Regions from separate parts of the Brevibacterium sp. UCMA 11752 genome, predicted to be linked through region 2. Evidence: riboswitches for the same ligand, from Rfam matches in the RefSeq annotation. Region 2 holds a riboswitch; each other region holds the start of a gene.

Region 1 (4,208 bases), 360 kb from region 2:
CCTCGGCGAGAGTCTCAAGGCCAAGCGCCTGCAGCAGCTCGACGACACGCTCCTCAACCTGGCCCGCTGACCATCCGGACAGACGCGGACCCAGCGCCAGCTCTAAGGCGACGCTGGAGCGCAGAAACTGATGCTCCGGCTCCTGGAACACCATCCCGATGCGAGGAGCCAGAAATGCTGAGGGCCAGCGGAAGGGCCGGTCATGTTTAGCCCCAGCCCGCAGAGAGCCCAGCGCGGCGACTTCTCCACCGAACTCGGGAATGAGGCCGGCCAAGGTCAGGGCCAGCGTCGACTTGCCGGCCCCGTTGGCGCCGACGATACCCACGGCCTCACCAGCCCGAATGGACAGATCGAGACCGGTCGCGGCCGGAGCCTTCACCCTCGGTCGAGCAACGCTGAGCTGCTCGGTCTGGAGGACGACCTCTCCGGTAGCCACAGCAGCAGCTCTTGATACGGACTCCACCGGATTCCGATCGTCTCCTGCCAAGGATTCTGTCGTTCCCGGCACCCAGACTCCACACTCGAGAAGCACCTCGGCGAGTTCGGGATCACCGAAGACCGAACTCGGTGTGCCCTGCGCGAGCAGCCCATCTGGGCCGAGGACGATCACGGTGTCCACATGATCGAGCCACAGTTCGACCCGGTGTTCGACGATGATCATCGTCGCCGAGGTGGCCGCCTGGGTATCGAGGACAGCATCACGGACGGAGGCGGCCGAGTCCGGATCGATATTCGCCGTCGGCTCGTCGAGGATGATCACCTGTGGTGCCATCGCGTGGACTCCCGCCAGTGCCAGCCGCTGTTTCTGACCTCCTGACAGTGCCGCGGTGGGATGGTCATGGGGGAGGTCGAGACCCATCGTCTGCAGCGAGGCGGAGACGCGGGCATCGATGATCTCCGCAGGCAGTCCCAGGTTCTCCATCCCGAAGGCGACGTCGTCGCCGACGCGGGAGAAGATCACCTGCGAATCGGGATCTTGCAGGACCAGCCCGGTCTCACCTCGGCGAGGATCGGGTGGCAGGTCACCGATGAGCAGCTCGCCGGCGGCTTCGCCGGATTCGGCGGGGAGGACCCCGGCGATCGCATGCAGCAGGGTGGTCTTGCCAGCCCCGGATGGGCCCAGAAGAAGCACCTTCTCACCTGCGTCGATGTGCAGGTCGAGGGGGACGAACGCAGGCTGCTCGCGATCGGCGTGGCGCCACGAGTACCGGCGGGCAGTGATTGGCAGGGCCATCAGCGCAGGCGACCGGAGGCGAAGGAACTCAGCGCCCCGGTCTTCGCGATCGCGCGGTAGGCGAACCAGGCGCCGATGCCGGAGATGACGACGCCGGAGATGACGGCGCACACCGTGTAGGCGGCTTGGAAGCCGAACTGCCATTCGGCGTTGTACATGATGTTCTCGCTCACGGACATGAACGCGGCGGCCAGGAGGCCGGCCAGGCTCGTGACCCACAGGTTGAACTTGCGATAGCCGAAGGCTGCGAAGATGAGTTCGGCGCCGAGGCCCTGGACCAGCCCGGACAGCAGGACGGTAGCGCCGAAGTGGGAGCCCAGCACGGCCTCGACGATGGCGGCGATCATCTCGCACAGCAGTGCGGCACCGGGCTTGCGGATGATGGCCCCGGCCAACGGCCCGGCGAGGACCCAGAGCCCGGCGATGAGGCCGATCGAGGGAGGGAAAGCCTGGAACCCGAGTTCGAGGACCTTCCAGCTCAGGGCCAGGACCCAGAAGATGAGTCCGACGCTGATCCCGAGCACAGCGGTGACGACATAGTCGACGACCCGCCACTGCTTCGTCGTCGGTGCGTGGGAATGGTTTCGCGCGGTCTTCGAAGTGGATTCAGGCGCGGCTGTTTCTGGCATTGTGCCTCCTCATATCAAGGAGGGGTAGAAGAGTCTCGACTTCCTTCGGCGGTGCTAGCCGCATCAGGTTCGAGGGTCTGCAGCTTCATCTGCACTCTCAGCGCCCCTATTGGCGCTCCCCTGTCGTGTAGGGCCAACTGTACAACAGTTCACGGCAGTGCCCCGTGGCGAAAAGTTCACCTGCCGTTGACTCGGCGGCCGCCCGTCGGGGTCGAGGCTTTCATTACCGGCGGGTAGGAATGATCGGGTGAAAACACAACATCATCTGATCAGGCCACTGGGCTTCCTGTCCGCACTGACGCTGCTGGCCGTGCTCGTCTCGGCACCGATTCCGGCACATGCCCAGGAACAGCTGCTCAGCAGCGATCCCACCGCGAAGAGCCAGGAACGGACATCCGCGATCACCGATCCCGTCCTCCAAGTCGGAGCCGACGAGCGAACGCGCAACCTGTCGTGGATGAGTGAGAGCTCCGGCGGGGGAGAGGTCCGCTGGGCCAAGGCTTCCGAACTTGAGGGTTCGGCGCTTCCCGCCGATGCGAAGCGCGCCACGACGACGAAGTCCGGGCTCTCAACTGATCTCAAACGCCACTACAACCATGCGATTATGACCGGGCTGGAGCCGGACACCGAATACGTCTACCAGGTCGGAAGCGAGGATGACGGCTTCTCACCGGTGGCGCAGTTCGATACGGGGACAGCGGGCGGGGGCAGCGAGTTCCTTGTCTTCGGCGACCCGCAGATCGGTGCCGGTGGTGGCAACCCCGACGATGCGACCGGCTGGAACAGGACGCTCACCTCGGCGCTGGGGACAGCGCAGGATCCGCGGTTGGTCTACTCTCTGGGCGATCAGGTGAACTCCGCCAATGACCAGGGCCAGTACGAGGAGTACTTGGCACCTGAGGCGATGACAACTGTTCCGCAGGCGACGACGATCGGCAACCATGATGTCGCATCGAAATCGTATGAGCAGCATTTCAATCGGCCCAACGTCAGTCAGGACCACGGTGAAGGTGGAGCCATCACCTCCGGCGGGGACTACTGGTTCATCGATTCCGGGGTTCTGTTCATCAACATCAATTCGAACAGTCATGACACCGACGAGCACGCCGAATTCATCGACGAAGTCGTCAAGGCCCACGGCGACGAGGCCCGGTGGAAGGTCCTCGGTTTCCACCACTCGATCTATTCGACCGCGACGCATAACAGCGACCTTGATGTGAAGAAGCTGCGTGAGGCGATTCCACCGGTTGCTGCACGCAACGACATCGACCTCGTGGTGTCCGGTCACGACCACATCTACAACCGGACGTTCCTCATGGACTCCGAGGGCAAGAAGGTCGAAGATTCCGATGCCGGCTTCGAGCAGGAAAAAGACGAAGGGCAGACGATGTACCTGACGCTGACCTCATCCTCGGGTTCGAAGTACTACGACTACGTTCCGGGGTTGGAATGGGAGGCCAAGAGCGTGCACAACGACACCCCGGCCTTCACCCGAGTGCGGGTGAGTGACGAAGCTCTGCAGGCAACGACCTATGAGGTCCCAGAAGGCGGTGCACAGGAGCCGGAAGCGCAGGCAGCGTCCGAGAAGATCGACGATGTCGAGATCACCCGCGCCGGAAATGACGCTCCAGAGCCGGGAGCCGACGTGGAAGCAGATGCGAACGCGGAAGCCGACGGTGCGGACGCTGGCGGCGGCGCGGACAGCGTGGATGCGGCCACCAGCTCAGACGGGACTGAAGCTGACTCGGGCTCGGACACCGCCGAAGCCGACGGTACGACCGAGACTGACGGCACAAACGAGTCTGACGGCACAAACGAGTCTGACGGCACAAACGAGTCTGACGGCACAAACGAGACGGACGGCACAAACGAGGCCGACGGCACGACTGCCGGCGTGGAAGCCGGTGCGCAGGAGAATGCCACCTCTGCTGCGGCCAGCTCGGGTGCCACCTCGGCGAACGTAGGTGCAGATGCGGACGCCGGCGATCTCCCGCGCACCGGCACTCAGCTCGGTGTGCCGATCATTGTCGGTGCCACCGCAATCATCATCGGCGCGGTGCTGCTGTTCATGTCAAGGCGCCGACGCAGTCTGCGCTGACGCTACCGGCGCGGTCTGCGCTGACGCTGCCTGCGCGGTCTGCGCTGACGCCGCCGGCTCAGCTCGGGACGACCATGATCGGACCGTCCGCGCGGTGGAGGACTCCACGGGATACGGAGCCCAGAAGCGCACTTCGGACTGCTCCGCGTCCGCGGGTGCCGAGGACAGTCAGCTGTGCGGTCTTTGCGGCTTCGACGAGAACCTCGGTCGGGTCTCCGATGGGCACCTCGGCATCGACCTGCAGATC
Region 2 (4,208 bases):
TGCCGGGCGAGATGTCGGCGTCGGTGAATGATTCGGCCATGACTACGGCACCCAAGCCGATTCCGAATGTCGCCACCCCGATAGCCACCGGGTAGAGGACGCGTTTGCGGCGCAGCTTCTGCCACCACGTCTTCGGTTCCTCGTTGGCCGCCTCGGTGGCATCGGGTGATGGGTGCTGCGCTGACGGAACGTCGACGGTCGTGGCTGCGTCCGCCTCGTCGCTCAGGCTCCCGAAGGTGCTGATGGCGTGGGATCGCTGAGTCTTGGCACCGAGTGACTTCGCCTTCACTGCCGGAGCGAGCTTCGTGCCGACTTCTCTGATCTTCTCTTTGCCCTTGTCGAGGCTGCTGGTGTAGAGCGTCACCGCGAGTCCGGTGATGATGCTCGCGACCCCTGCACCGACGACCGTTCCGGCAACGCCCAGCTGCCCGCCGATGACCGAGGAGGTGGCTGCGGCTGCGGCACCGGCGACGAGCTGGGTCGCCGAGACCCTGCTCTCGCTCTTCTCCTTCTTCTCGCCGTCGTCGCCCTTCGCATTCTCGGCAACGTCATCCTTCGCTGTCGATTCACCGACTGCAGTGGTGTTCTCCTGCATCATCCGAGTCGCCGAGCCTGCTGACACCGGCTGCTCTTCGCGTCGGATCGGATTCGGCGGCATCACCGGTGTGCTCACGTGCGAGCTCGGCGTCGGTGTCGACTGGGTGTTCCTGGCGTGTGTGGCGGCGAGTTCTTCAGTGATCAGAGGCAGGGTCTGTGATGCCTGCACGGTCGATTCGGATTCGCCGTCTTCCGATGCTGATCCGTCGTGATCGGACGCTGCGACGCTCTGCCCGTTCAGTCTGCCTGACTCATTCTGATTCGACACCAAAATACCTCCGATGACTGGTCCCTGAGTTCAGTATCGCCCGTCCATTTTCGGAGTTCCTGACCCACCCCCTCAGAAGCTGGGACAACACTGTGAGAAGGCAGCGCCTCCGTGGCTGTTGACCTGCGATGATGCCGATCCGTGTGACGCACAGGACATGCGCTTTGCAGGATACTCGCAGGTCTGAATTCGACCGCCTCGAGAACCGGCGTCTCAATCGCCGTCTCAGTGCAGAATGGCCACGCCGAGGTGATCGGGAAGTACGTCCGATTCCTCGAGTTCCAGCACTTGGAATCTCGGGTAGCCGGCACCCGACTCCAAGGTCACTGCGAAGAAGTCGGAACCGGTGAATCGCGTCGACATCTCCATCCCGACTTGTTCCGATTCTGCGCCGTCGTCGGACTCGACCATGAGGTTGAGGGCGAAGCACGGAGTGCCCAGTTCGATGAGGGAGACAATCTGGTCCCCACGGAATCTCTGAGGTTCATCTTGGGCGACGCAGTGCACCTGTCCGTCGATCTCAAGGACAACCTCGGCGCCGATAGGAAGGAACGTGCGTGCCAAGCCCGGCAATGGGGAGAATGCAGCCGGACGGTCCAGACGCGCGATGCTCAAGCGCCACCGTCGTCGGCTCGGGGTCAGATTTTGGGATTCGGTGAGCGAGACGAGCTCGGTCGTCTCCCCCGCACCATTGGCCCATGGAACCGGTTCGAGGTCATCGAAGGAGGTGATCACGCGCATGTGATCACTCTAAACGGGAGTTCAGTTCGCGCAGAGGCAGAACGGGTGCCCGGCAGGGTCGAGGAAGACGCGGAAGGTCTCCCCCGGTTGCTCGGCAGCCTTACCGGCGCCGATTTCGGTCACCGCTGCCTCTCCGACGTCCAAGTCGTCGACCATGACGTCGATGTGCATCTGCTGCGGATGCGCCTGGCTCGGCCAACTGGGAGCGTGGTAGTCCTCGACCTGCTGGAAGCAGATCGGCGGCCAGGAATCGGATGTGATCTCTGCCCAGGTGCCGTCGTCATCGACTCTGACTTCCCAGTCGAGGAGTTTGCCGTAGAACTCCGCGAGTTCGCGGGCGTCAGGGGCATCTAGGACGATGACGGGCTGCTTTGCGATAGCCATGATGTGAGTCTACGCCGCGGGGGTGACATGGGGAACAGCCTGACGATCATAGCTGGTGTTAGGCTCGAACCACCCCAGGGGAGCGCCGAGAAATGGCGCTGAGAGTGCGCGAGCAGACCCTTTGAACCTGATCCGGTGAGCACCGGCGGAGGAAGTGAGGACACAGCGATGACCACTATTCATGTGCAGCCAGGTGGGGCCGTGGCAGCGATGAGAGCACAATCGGCAAAGACCTGGGAGGCGGCAGTCGGGCATAGGTTCGTCACCGAGCTGTTTGCCGGCACGGTCGATGACTCCGTGATGAGTCGGTACCTGATTCAGGACTACCAGTTCTTCGAATCGTTCCTCTCGATGCTCGGCGCGTGCGTCGCTCACGGCGATGCTCTCGGGCCCAAGCTGCGGTTCGCCAAGCAGCTCGGCTTTCTCGAAGCCGACGAGAATTCGTATTTCCTCATGGCCTTCGCCGAGGTGGGTGTCCCTGCCGCCGACTACGCTGACCCCCAGCTGGCCGGGCCGACCGAGGGGTTCCGTGACCTCATGGACGAAGCCGTCGACTCGGCCTCCTACGCAGAACTGCTCGTCGTGCTCGTCATCGCCGAATGGCTCTACCTCGATTGGGGCGAGCGCTCGGATCCGATGCCTCCACGCCGGGTCCATTCCGGGTGGATCGACCTGCACCGCGGTGGGGCCTTCCGGGCCTGGGTGCAGTTCCTCGTCGACGAGCTTGAGCGCGTATTCCCCACCGGTGAGGACGCAGAATCCGCCGCGGCGCGAGGCCGACTGACTCACGGCTGGCACCGTGGCGTCGACCTCGAACTGGCCTTCTTCGACGAGGCGTACGCGCAGAACGAGACCCGGTGAAGCTGGAGCGCCCGGTTCACATTCTGCGTCCCTCGCTTCAACGAGGCTGCTCGGACTAGGATTGTTGAGCAGAACAGGTGTATGGGTGCATCCAGTCACCCTTCGCCGTCGCTGGAGGATGCGAGGTAATACAGATGAGCACACAGCTGCTTCCCGTCACGGACGGTCCTGCGGTCTACATCATTCATGACAATCCCGAATGGATCGCGCCGTTTGCGCAGGCCCTCGATCGATCAGGCATCCCCTTCGTCGAGTGGCTGCTGCCTGAGGTCTCGATCGATCTCACCACAGAGCCGCCGCAGGGCCTGTTCTGGTCGCGGCTGTCCGCCTCGGCGCACACTCGCACGGATCCGCATGTCAAGGACTATGGGCGTGCGGTGCTCGCCTGGCTCCAGACCGCAGGACGCACCGTCATCAACGGCGCAGACGTCTACGAACTCGAGGTGAGCAAGATCCGCCAAAACCGCGAGCTCGCCATTCGCGACTTCGACACCCCGCGCACCTCGGCGGTCTTCGGCAGTGCTGCGCTGTCCACGGCGGCGCGCGATTTCGTCCCGCCCTTCATCACCAAGCACAACCAGGGCGGCAAGGGACTCGGCGTGCGCCTTTTCGAGTCTCATTCCGAACTCGATGAGGCTGCGAGTGACTTCGCCACCGGTGGTGCGAACGAGCCGATCGACGGAATCACACTGGTCCAGGAATATGTGCAGCCGGCGCAGCCGTTCGTCACCCGTGCCGAGTTCGTCGGCGGCCGGTTCCACTATGCGGTGCGCGTCGATGTCTCCGATGGGTCCTTCGAATTGTGCCCCGCCGAGGCATGCGCGATCCCCTCCGCATCTGCAGCACCAGTCGATCCGTTCTCCGTGCGTGAGGACATCACCGCGCGCACGCCCCTCATCGGCAGGCTGGAGACGCTCCTGGCCGAGCTGCACATCGACATCGCTGGAATCGAGTTCATCGAGACTGCTGATGGCCGCCAGGTCGTCTACGACATCAACACCAACACGAACTACAACCCGAGCGTCGAAGAGGGCGAACGCACGGCCGGACGCACCTCTGCCGCGGACCGGATCGCCGAATACTTAGCCGCCGAGGTTGCCGCGATGTCTGCCTCCCACACTTGATGTCTGACCGTCGCGCAGTTCTCCACCAACTGCTCTCACTGCTGCGCGGGGTCAATATCGGCAAACGAGTCCTTGTCGCCATTGATGGGCTGGACGGCGCGGGCAAAACCGTCTTAGCCCAAGAGCTCGTCGAGGTGGCCAGCCAGGACGGATTGCGCCCCTTTGCGTCACTGAGCATCGACGGATTCCATCATCCCCGCTCGATTCGGTACGAGAACGGTCTAGGTCCCGAT
Region 3 (4,208 bases), 930 kb from region 2:
CTTGGCCAGGGCCGGATCGTCGTTCGTGTAGGCGAAGACCGTGAAGCCGTCGAGCACGAGCTCCTCCGCGGCCCGGAACAGCTCCACCGGATCGGGCAGCAAGGTCTCTTCATCGGCGATGACCTCGAGCTTGACCCAGTTCGTCTCGAGAGCTTCCCTGGCCAATCGGGCAGTCAGCACAGCATCCCTGGCCGTGTAGCATCCAGCCGTATTGGGCAGGATGCGGATACCCAGACGCTGCAGCAGGGCGAACACCGAGTCCTGGGCAGTGCCGTCGTAGCGGCGCAGTGCTACGGTCGTGAGTTCTGTGCCCGATGCTTCCAGCGCCTGTTCGAGGATGCTCAGCGAACTTGCGCCGCCGGTGCCCATGACGAGCCGGGAGTTCAGAGTCACTTCGTCGACGTTCCAGGTCATATCAGCCTCCCTGCACTGCGGTGACGATGTCGACGCTGTGGCCCTCGGCCAGGGTGAAGCCCGACCACTGTCCGCGCCTGATGACCTCACCGTCGACGGCGAGCGCGATGCCCAGGCGACTGCCGTCGACGGGGGTGCCGTCGGTGCCGATCTCCTTGTCGACGATGCCGGAGATGAGGTCCTTGGCTGTGGTGGGACCGGCGAGTGCGTGGCGCTCGCCGTTGAGCGTGATGGTGATGGTGTCGGTCACGGATGACTCCCTGCTGGTTGCTGAATCGAAACGGTGTGCTGCTGAGCGTCCTGTGTGTCCGCCGGTGGGTGCTCTGAATCGAAGCGTTCCGGTCCCACTGCTTCCAGTGACCCCGATGGCGCCCATGAGGTGTCGGCTCTGGTGGCAAGGTCGGCGGTGAGGCCTGCACCCAGCGGGGCGAGGAGAATGCCGTGCCGGAAGAAGCCGGTGGACACCACACAGCCGGGATCGATGCGTCCGATGATCGGCACGTCATCGGGTGAGCCCGGTCTGGCGCGGGTGGTGATGTCGGTGATCTCGCAGTCGAGGATGGCCGGGACGAGGCGCTCTGCATCACGAAGCAGCTGGTGGACTCCGCCGGCGTTGGTTCCCGACCGGCCGTCCTCACGGCTCGTGGCCCCGAGGACGAGTTCGCCATCGGGACGAGGCACGATGTAGACGGGCCGAGCATTGACCAGACCGCGGATCGTGCGCGTCAGCAGTGGGGCCAGGGCCTTCGGCGCCCGGAGTCTGATCACCTCACCCCATACTTGGCGCAGAGGCAGCGTCGGTACCCCCACGATGTCATTGCACGAAGCGCCAGCGGCGACGATGACCTGATCAGCAGTTAACCTCGTCCCATTGTCGAGCTCGACGCCCACAGTGCGCCCTGCTGCCTTGAGCAGACCCGTGACGCAGGCCCGGACGATGTCATCACCGAGGACGGCTGTCAGTGCACCGGTGACTCGACGGGGATCGATCGAATGATCTCCGGGGATCGTGACGGCTCCGCACACCCCGGGTGCCAGGGACGGTTCCAGGTCACGGGCCCGGGAGCCCGCGATGAGGGAGACGTCGAAACCGGCAGAGGACTGCAGGTTCATGAGCTCACGCAGGGAGGCGAGGTCGGCCCGGTCACCGGCACACACGAGGGTCTCGGTGCTCGAGTGTCCCAGGTCATGGCCCGAGGCGGCAGTCAGCTCGGCGGCGAAGTCCGGGTAGAGGTCCGCCGAGGCACGCATGAGCGGATACAGGGGCGACTGCCCCCACACCACCTCGGCGGCCGGGGCCAGCATTCCCGCCGCCGCATGGGAGGCACCCATGGCAGGGGCAGGATCGACGATAGTGACGCGCACGCCGCGTCGGCGCAGATTCCAGGCGGTGGACAAGCCGATGATTCCAGCTCCCACAACGATGACGTGCACGTGCTGCTCCCTCCGGCGGCATGATCCGCATCAGGTTGAACGGTCGGCACAAAGCCCTCTCAGCCCCTTTATGAGGCTCCCGCGAACTCCTCTACTCTAGGAGCATGGCCGCAGATATGACAATGGACGCCGCACTCCAAGACACGGATACAGCCACAGACAGGGGCACACGTCTTGACCGGCTGCGCACGGCTAGGCTCTATGTCTGCACCGATTCCCGCAGCGTGCAGGGCGATCTCCCAGAGTTCCTCGATGCCGCCTACGCCGGTGGCGTCGACATCATCCAGCTGCGCGACAAGGGCCTCGAAGCCCGGGCCGAGATCGAAGCACTCGAGGTGCTCAGGGACGCAGCCCACCGGCACCAGAAGCTCTTCTCCGTCAACGACCGCGCGGATGTGGCCCTCCTCGTCGGCGCCGATGTCTTCCACGTCGGCCAGGGCGACCTCACCAGCGAACAGGCCCGCGCGGTCCTCGGCCCGGATGTGATCCTGGGCCGCTCGACCCATTCCATTGCCCAGGCCGATGCCGCCGAGGCGGATCCCGAGATCGATTATTTCTGCTTGGGTCCCGTGTGGGAGACCCCTACCAAACCCGGCAGACCAGCCATCGGCACCGACCCCCTGCGCGCGCTCGCCTCCAGCGCGTCCAAGCCCTGGTTCGCGATCGGCGGGATCTCGGCCGTCGAGCGCCTCACGGAGGTAAGAGCCGCCGGTGCGCAGCGCATCGTCGTCGTCCGTGCGGTGACCGCAGCAGAGGACCCCGCGGCCGCGGCTGCGGAACTCAAACAGGCATTGTGACAGCGCGCGGCGCAACAGCAAAGGAATCTATCTGACATGGGAGAGCACACAGTGAAGATACTCATCGCCGGAGCCGGCGCGACCGGCGGGGCGTTCGGCACCCGCCTGTTCGAAGCAGATCGCGATGTCACGTTCCTCGTCCGCGAGGCACGAGCGCAGACGATGCGTGCCAACGGCCTGCGATTCGTCGCCCCCGGTGAGGACCGGACGAATCACATCCCCGTCCTCACCGCCGCCGACCTCGCCCAGGCTGATCCGGCAGCTGCCGACTCCGCCGCTGCCGATCGCCAGGATTCGACTCCCTTCGACCTCGTGATCGTCGCGGTCAAGGCCAACGGCTTGGAATCGATCATCGACGACATCAGACCCGCAGTGGGGGAGCAGACCCTGATCATTCCGTTCCTCAACGGCATGGCTCAGATCGAGCGATTGGTCGAGGAATTCCCCGGCCAGGTTCTGGGCGGTCTGGTCAAGATCGTCGGAACGATCAAGGACGGAGCCATCCACCAGATGACCGACCTGGCTATCATGACCATCGGCGACCTCGACGGGGGAGTCGTCCCCGATCCCATCGTCGAGGCTCTTGACGTTCCCGGCTACAGACTGCAGATCCTTGAGAACATCACGGACGCCCTGTGGGAGAAGTGGATCTTCATCGCCGCGGCAGGAGTCGTCACCTGCCTGTTCCGGGCCCCGGTCGGAGCGATCATGGCGGCTGGCGGACAATCGCACATCGTGGGAATCGTCGACGAGCTCGAAGCCGTTGCGAGCGCCGGGGGACACCCGGTCTCGGCCGAGGTCAGGGACATGACTCTGGCCATGCTCACCGCCGAGGGCTCGTCATTCACCTCATCGCTCTATCGCGATGTGACCTCGGGTCTGCCCAGCGAAACCGAGCACATCCTCGGCCACCTCGCGCGAACAGCCGCTGACCTCGGTGTGCAGACACCCCTGCTCGACCTCACACTTGTGCAGCTGCGGGCGGGGGAGTCGCTGCGACAGAGTTGAGCGTCGAAACTGAACCGACGGTCGAGACAGAACTGACCTCTTCGACGCCGAGGCGCAGCATCGTCAGGTACGGTTCACCGGGGATGGTGTGGGTGACTGCATCCGATCCGTGCGGAGCTGTGAACGTCACCATCGGGATCGAATCTGCGCGGTCGAGAACCAGAAGGGTCTCGTATCCGCCTGGCCCCACCGAGTGGGCGGAGCCGACGGGAAGTTCGCAGGCCAGTGTCTCCAGCGGGTTGTCCGATGAAGGCGGCCGGTTCATCTCCTGATCGGCGACATCGGCGAACTGCTGGGCCGTGATGAGATATGCCTTGGCCGGTGTGGGGCCTGGTACGTGATGGTCATAGAAGGCCATTCCTCCGCCGCCCCACACGGTGGAGGTGCCGGCGAAGTAGATGGATCCGGGAAGTTCGATGCCTATCTCTGCCAGCGGCGGAGCGGAGTCCCGAGCGCCGGGATAGGTGACGAACGCACCTGGGGGACGGCCGCCCTGCAGGTAACAGGCGAGCCTGTCACGATGCATGTTCGACCCATAGCTGACATACCACACGA
Region 4 (4,208 bases), 2.3 Mb from region 2:
GCCCAGGTGGCTCTGGGCCGCTCGCGCGACGACGAGTTCCACGAGAGACCGTGAGCCGAGCATCCCCGATTTCGTGGCGTCGACGGGCATATCGTCCAGGACGCTGTCGAGCTGATCCGAGACGAAGTCATCATCGATTCCGTAGACCCGAGAGACGCCGTGCGTATTCTGCGCGACCAGAGCCGTGATGGCCGTGGTGCCCAGCACTCCGCGGGCGGTGAAGGTTTTGAGGTCGGCGTGGATGCCGGCTCCCCCGCTGGGGTCGGTGCCGGCGATGGACAGTGCGATGGGTGGACGCGTGGTCATCGCGCTGCCTCCGCACGTCCGTCGCCGAATTGTGCGAGCAGTTCCTCGGCTGCAGCACGCGGATCCTCGGCGCGGCAGATCGCCGAGACCACACAGATCCCGACAAGTCCCCGGCCGCGCAGTTCGGCGGCACGAGCAGTGCTGATTCCTCCGATGGCGACCGCCGGAAGTTCTGCTTCGCTCACCAGCTCGCCGAGGCGGTCCGGCCCGATCCCATCGGGTGCATCGGTCTTCGTCGTGGTGTCGTAGACAGGCCCGATTCCGACGAGGTCGACAACGCCGGAGTCCCGGGCGGCTGCGAATTCGCTGCTGTTGGCCGCCGACAGGCCGATGAGCGGTTCGGGGCCGATGAGTTCGCGCACCTGTTCGACCGGAGTATCCGACTGTCCGACGTGAATGTGGACGTGCGAACCTTCGGCAAGGAGGCGCTGGGCGACGGCGACGCGGTCGTTGAGGACGATGGGCACACTGCGTTCCGCGCCTGCCGAAGCGGAGTCGAGGCTCGTACTGTCGGCCACCGCGCTGTCGACTGCGGCGATGACCTCGCAGGTCAGCGTGTAGAACGCATCGTCGTCGATGTCCTTGTCCCGGACCTGCACGATCCCCACTCCCCCGGCCACAGCTTCGCGGACGGTATCGGCGACGCTGCGTCCGGCTTCTCGGCACTGGGCCGAGTCCGTGACGAGGTAGAGCCGAGTATCGATTCCGGCCAGGCGTGCGTCGATACCGGCCAGGCGGGAATTCACCTCGGGAATCGAGGGGCTCATGACTGTGCTCCGTCGACCGCGTCGGCCCCGACCGCGTCGGCCCCGACGGCGCCTGCTGCGACTGTGCCTGCTGCGACTGTGCCTGCTTCGACCTGGATCCTTGCCAGCTCCTCGCCCGTTACCGTGTGCAGCACGTCAAGGAAGTTCACGGAGAAGCTGCCGGGTCCGCGTACTCCCTCAGCGGCAGCTTCACCAGCAACCTTGAAGTGAGCGTGGGCGGCGACGACGGCCTCGAACCTCGCCGAGGCGGTCGTTGCGCCCACGAGATAGGCAGCGGTGACTGCGCCGAGTGAGCAGCCGGTGCCGATGACCAGTGGCATATAGGAGTGACCCCCGTCGAGGCGGACGACACGATCGGCACCGTCGATGTGAGCGACGATCGCGTCCCTTGGTCCGGAGACGGCAACGATGGCACCCGTGGACCGGGCCAGTGCGGCCGCGGCGGGAATCACCGCATCAACTTCGTCAGTGGAATCCACACCTCGCCCGCCCAAACCCATGCCGGCCAGGGCTGCGATCTCGGAGGCGTTTCCGCGGATGGCTGTGGGTGAAGAGTTCGCCGCGCGGCGGATTCGCGTGGTGCGGAAGTCGACGGCTCCGATGCTCACCGGGTCCAGCACCCATGGCTTGGAGTCTTCGTTGGCTGCGTCGATGGCGGCGTCGGCGGCGAGGAACTGCTGGTTCGTGGCGGTGCCGAAGTTGACCAGCAGTCCACTGGCGATGCGGGTGAACTGTGCGGCATCGGCATCGTGGTCGAGCATCGCCGGAGCGGCGCCGATGGCCAGGAGCACGTTGGCACTGAATTGCTGCACGACGGTGTTCGTGATGCATTGGATCAGTGGATTGTTCGCACGCAGTCGTGTATTGGCAGAACGCAGGTCGAAGTCAACCATGACGATCCCTTCGCTAGTATGGCCCAGATCAGGTTCGATGGGTGTTCTCTCAGCCTCACGCGAACGGCGTCAGGCACCCCATGTCATTGCCCACGACTGTATCAGCTCAGTCCCAGCACCGCCGATGCCGGCGCCCGAGAAGGGCTGATGCAGCGGCCCCGGGACTGCCGAGCTGGAACCTCAGCCCCACCTCGGCGAGGAACAGGTTTCATTGAGAGCAGAGCTGAGCGTCGAGAGCAGACTCCAGGGAGTGCGCTCTCGAGGCTCAGCTCTGCTCTCGACGTTTCGCTACCGCATCGAGCGGGGCTATCTGCGTCTCTCGGCAGCTAACCGCGTCCGACGTAGCGTTGTCCGCGGCGGCTCAGGGCGTCGATGACGACGGCCGTGAGCAGGACGAGCGCGGTGATGATCTGCTGGGCATCGGAGTTGAAGCCGATGAGATACAGACCGTTGTTGATGGCACCGACGACCAGGGCACCGAGCACGGCGGCCCAGGCTGTGCCGCGACCGCCGAACAGCGAGGTGCCGCCGATGACCGCGGCGGCGATCGCGTTGAGCAGGTCCTGCGTGCTCACCAGCGTCGATCCCGCGTTTGTCGTCACACCGGTCTTGATGAAGCCGAACAATGCTGCCAGAACACCGGCGGCCATGAATACGCTGATGCGCACCCAGGTGACCCTGATACCTGCGCGCCTGGCGGCTTCGACCTTGCCGCCGACAGCGTAGATCGAACGCCCGTACTTGGTCTTGCGCAGCACCAGGTCGATTCCGATCGCGATGACGATCATGAGGAAGAACGGCATCGCCAGTCCGAAGTCCTGATTGACCAGGATGAGAAAGCCGAAGACGATGGCTGCCAGCAGCACGATGCGCACAATCACCGAGGTCCAGCTCGGGCTGTCGAGTCCCTCGTTGTGACGGCGCAGCTTCGAGTAGATGATCCCGGCACCGAAGCCGATGACTGCAACTGCTCCGAACACGTAGGCCCAGATGGCTGGGAAGTAGAAGCTGGCAAAGTCGAAGGCGAAGGTATCGGCCATCGACAGGTTCTTCTGCACTCCCAAGGTCGTCAGAGTCAGTCCGGTGAACGCCAGCAGACCGGCCAGTGTGACCACGAAGGCCGGGATGCCGACCACCGCGAAGAACCACCCCTGGATCGCTCCGACGACGAGGCCCAACACCAGCATGATGACCAGCGCGATCAGGGGCGGGACCCCTTGTCTGACCACCAGCACACCCAGTAGTGAGGCAGAGAGTCCACCCAGCTGAGCCAACGACAGGTCGATCTCACCGAGGAGCAGGATGAGGTTGATGCCCAGCGCCAGGATCGCCAAGAACGCGACCTGTGTGGAGAGATTGACCAAGTTGGCCGGTGAGATGAACTTGCTGTTCGCCGACTGGAAGACGACGACGATGACGATGAGCGCCAGTATCACTGGGAATGAGCCGAGCTGGCCCTCCTTGACTCGACGAACGAATGTCGCAAGGAACCCCTCGCTCGAAATGCGTTCGTCGGTGATGAACGAGTTGCGGGTCATCGACGCTCACCCCTCCGGGTCGCTCTCTGAGTCACGACGTTGTCGTTGGCTCCCGTGATCGCGGCGACCAGCACGTCCGTGCGCTCGTCACCTGGGAAGTCACCGGCATCCTTGCCCAAACGCAGAACATGGACACGGTCGCACACGGCCTGGACATCGGCCATGTTGTGGCTGACCAGCAGCACTCCGAGGTCACGTTCACGCAGCCGCTCGATGAGGTTGAGCACCTCGGCGGTCTGCGCAACGCCGAGGGCCGCGGTCGGCTCGTCCAACATCACGATCGAGGGTTCGCCGAGGAGGGACCTGGCAATCGCGACCGTCTGACGTTGACCGCCGGAGAGAGCCGCGATCGGCACCCTGACACTGGGGATCTTCGCCGACAGGCTGCGCAGCAGCTCCCACGACCTTGCTTCCATGGTGACCTCGTCGAGAACACCGCCGCGGGTCTTCTCGTGGCCGAGGAACAGGTTGGCCACGACGTCGAGGTTCTCGCAGAGGGAGAGGTCCTGGAAGACTGTGGCGACTCCCGCCTTCTGTGCGTCCTTCGGCGCTGCGAATTTCTGGGATCGTCCGCCCAGAATGATCTCACCTTCGTCGGCTCCGTGGACTCCGGCGATGACCTTGACCAGGGTGGACTTGCCGGCGCCGTTGTCGCCGACGAGGCCGACGACTTCACCGCGGCCGATGGTCAGGTTGATATCGGT

The links. Region 2 has a riboswitch for thiamine pyrophosphate ahead of HU144_RS18840 (TenA family protein). Riboswitches for the same ligand answer to the same signal wherever they lie in the genome.
Region 1: another riboswitch for thiamine pyrophosphate. It lies ahead of HU144_RS17190 (ECF transporter S component); the one in region 2 lies ahead of HU144_RS18840 (TenA family protein).
Region 3: another riboswitch for thiamine pyrophosphate. It lies ahead of thiO (glycine oxidase ThiO); the one in region 2 lies ahead of HU144_RS18840 (TenA family protein).
Region 4: another riboswitch for thiamine pyrophosphate. It lies ahead of thiM (hydroxyethylthiazole kinase); the one in region 2 lies ahead of HU144_RS18840 (TenA family protein).

What each region holds. Positions count from the first base shown of each region.
Region 1 covers NZ_JACBOS010000003.1:3,806,622-3,810,829, reverse strand. Annotated here, with positions in the region: gene HU144_RS17195 (ABC transporter ATP-binding protein) at 1-1,234, opposite strand, end outside; gene HU144_RS17190 (ECF transporter S component) at 1,234-1,863, opposite strand; TPP riboswitch at 1,887-1,995, opposite strand; gene HU144_RS17185 (fibronectin type III domain-containing protein) at 2,111-3,961, shown strand; gene HU144_RS17180 (universal stress protein) at 4,020-4,208, opposite strand, start outside.
Region 2 covers NZ_JACBOS010000003.1:4,161,632-4,165,839, forward strand. Annotated here, with positions in the region: gene HU144_RS18825 (hypothetical protein) at 1-865, opposite strand, end outside; gene HU144_RS18830 (HutD family protein) at 1,091-1,606, opposite strand; gene HU144_RS18835 (VOC family protein) at 1,628-1,990, opposite strand; TPP riboswitch at 2,057-2,162, shown strand; gene HU144_RS18840 (TenA family protein) at 2,159-2,851, shown strand; gene HU144_RS18845 (ATP-grasp domain-containing protein) at 2,986-3,975, shown strand; gene HU144_RS18850 (uridine kinase) at 3,975-4,208, shown strand, end outside.
Region 3 covers NZ_JACBOS010000003.1:3,229,683-3,233,890, reverse strand. Annotated here, with positions in the region: gene HU144_RS14495 (thiazole synthase) at 1-414, opposite strand, end outside; gene thiS (sulfur carrier protein ThiS) at 416-664, opposite strand; gene thiO (glycine oxidase ThiO) at 661-1,848, opposite strand; TPP riboswitch at 1,838-1,941, opposite strand; gene thiE (thiamine phosphate synthase) at 1,965-2,645, shown strand; gene HU144_RS14475 (ketopantoate reductase family protein) at 2,682-3,653, shown strand; gene HU144_RS14470 (histone deacetylase) at 3,607-4,208, opposite strand, start outside.
Region 4 covers NZ_JACBOS010000003.1:1,911,438-1,915,645, reverse strand. Annotated here, with positions in the region: gene thiD (bifunctional hydroxymethylpyrimidine kinase/phosphomethylpyrimidine kinase) at 1-306, opposite strand, end outside; gene thiE (thiamine phosphate synthase) at 303-1,073, opposite strand; gene thiM (hydroxyethylthiazole kinase) at 1,070-1,966, opposite strand; TPP riboswitch at 1,954-2,057, opposite strand; gene HU144_RS08535 (sugar ABC transporter permease) at 2,293-3,504, opposite strand; gene HU144_RS08530 (ATP-binding cassette domain-containing protein) at 3,501-4,208, opposite strand, start outside.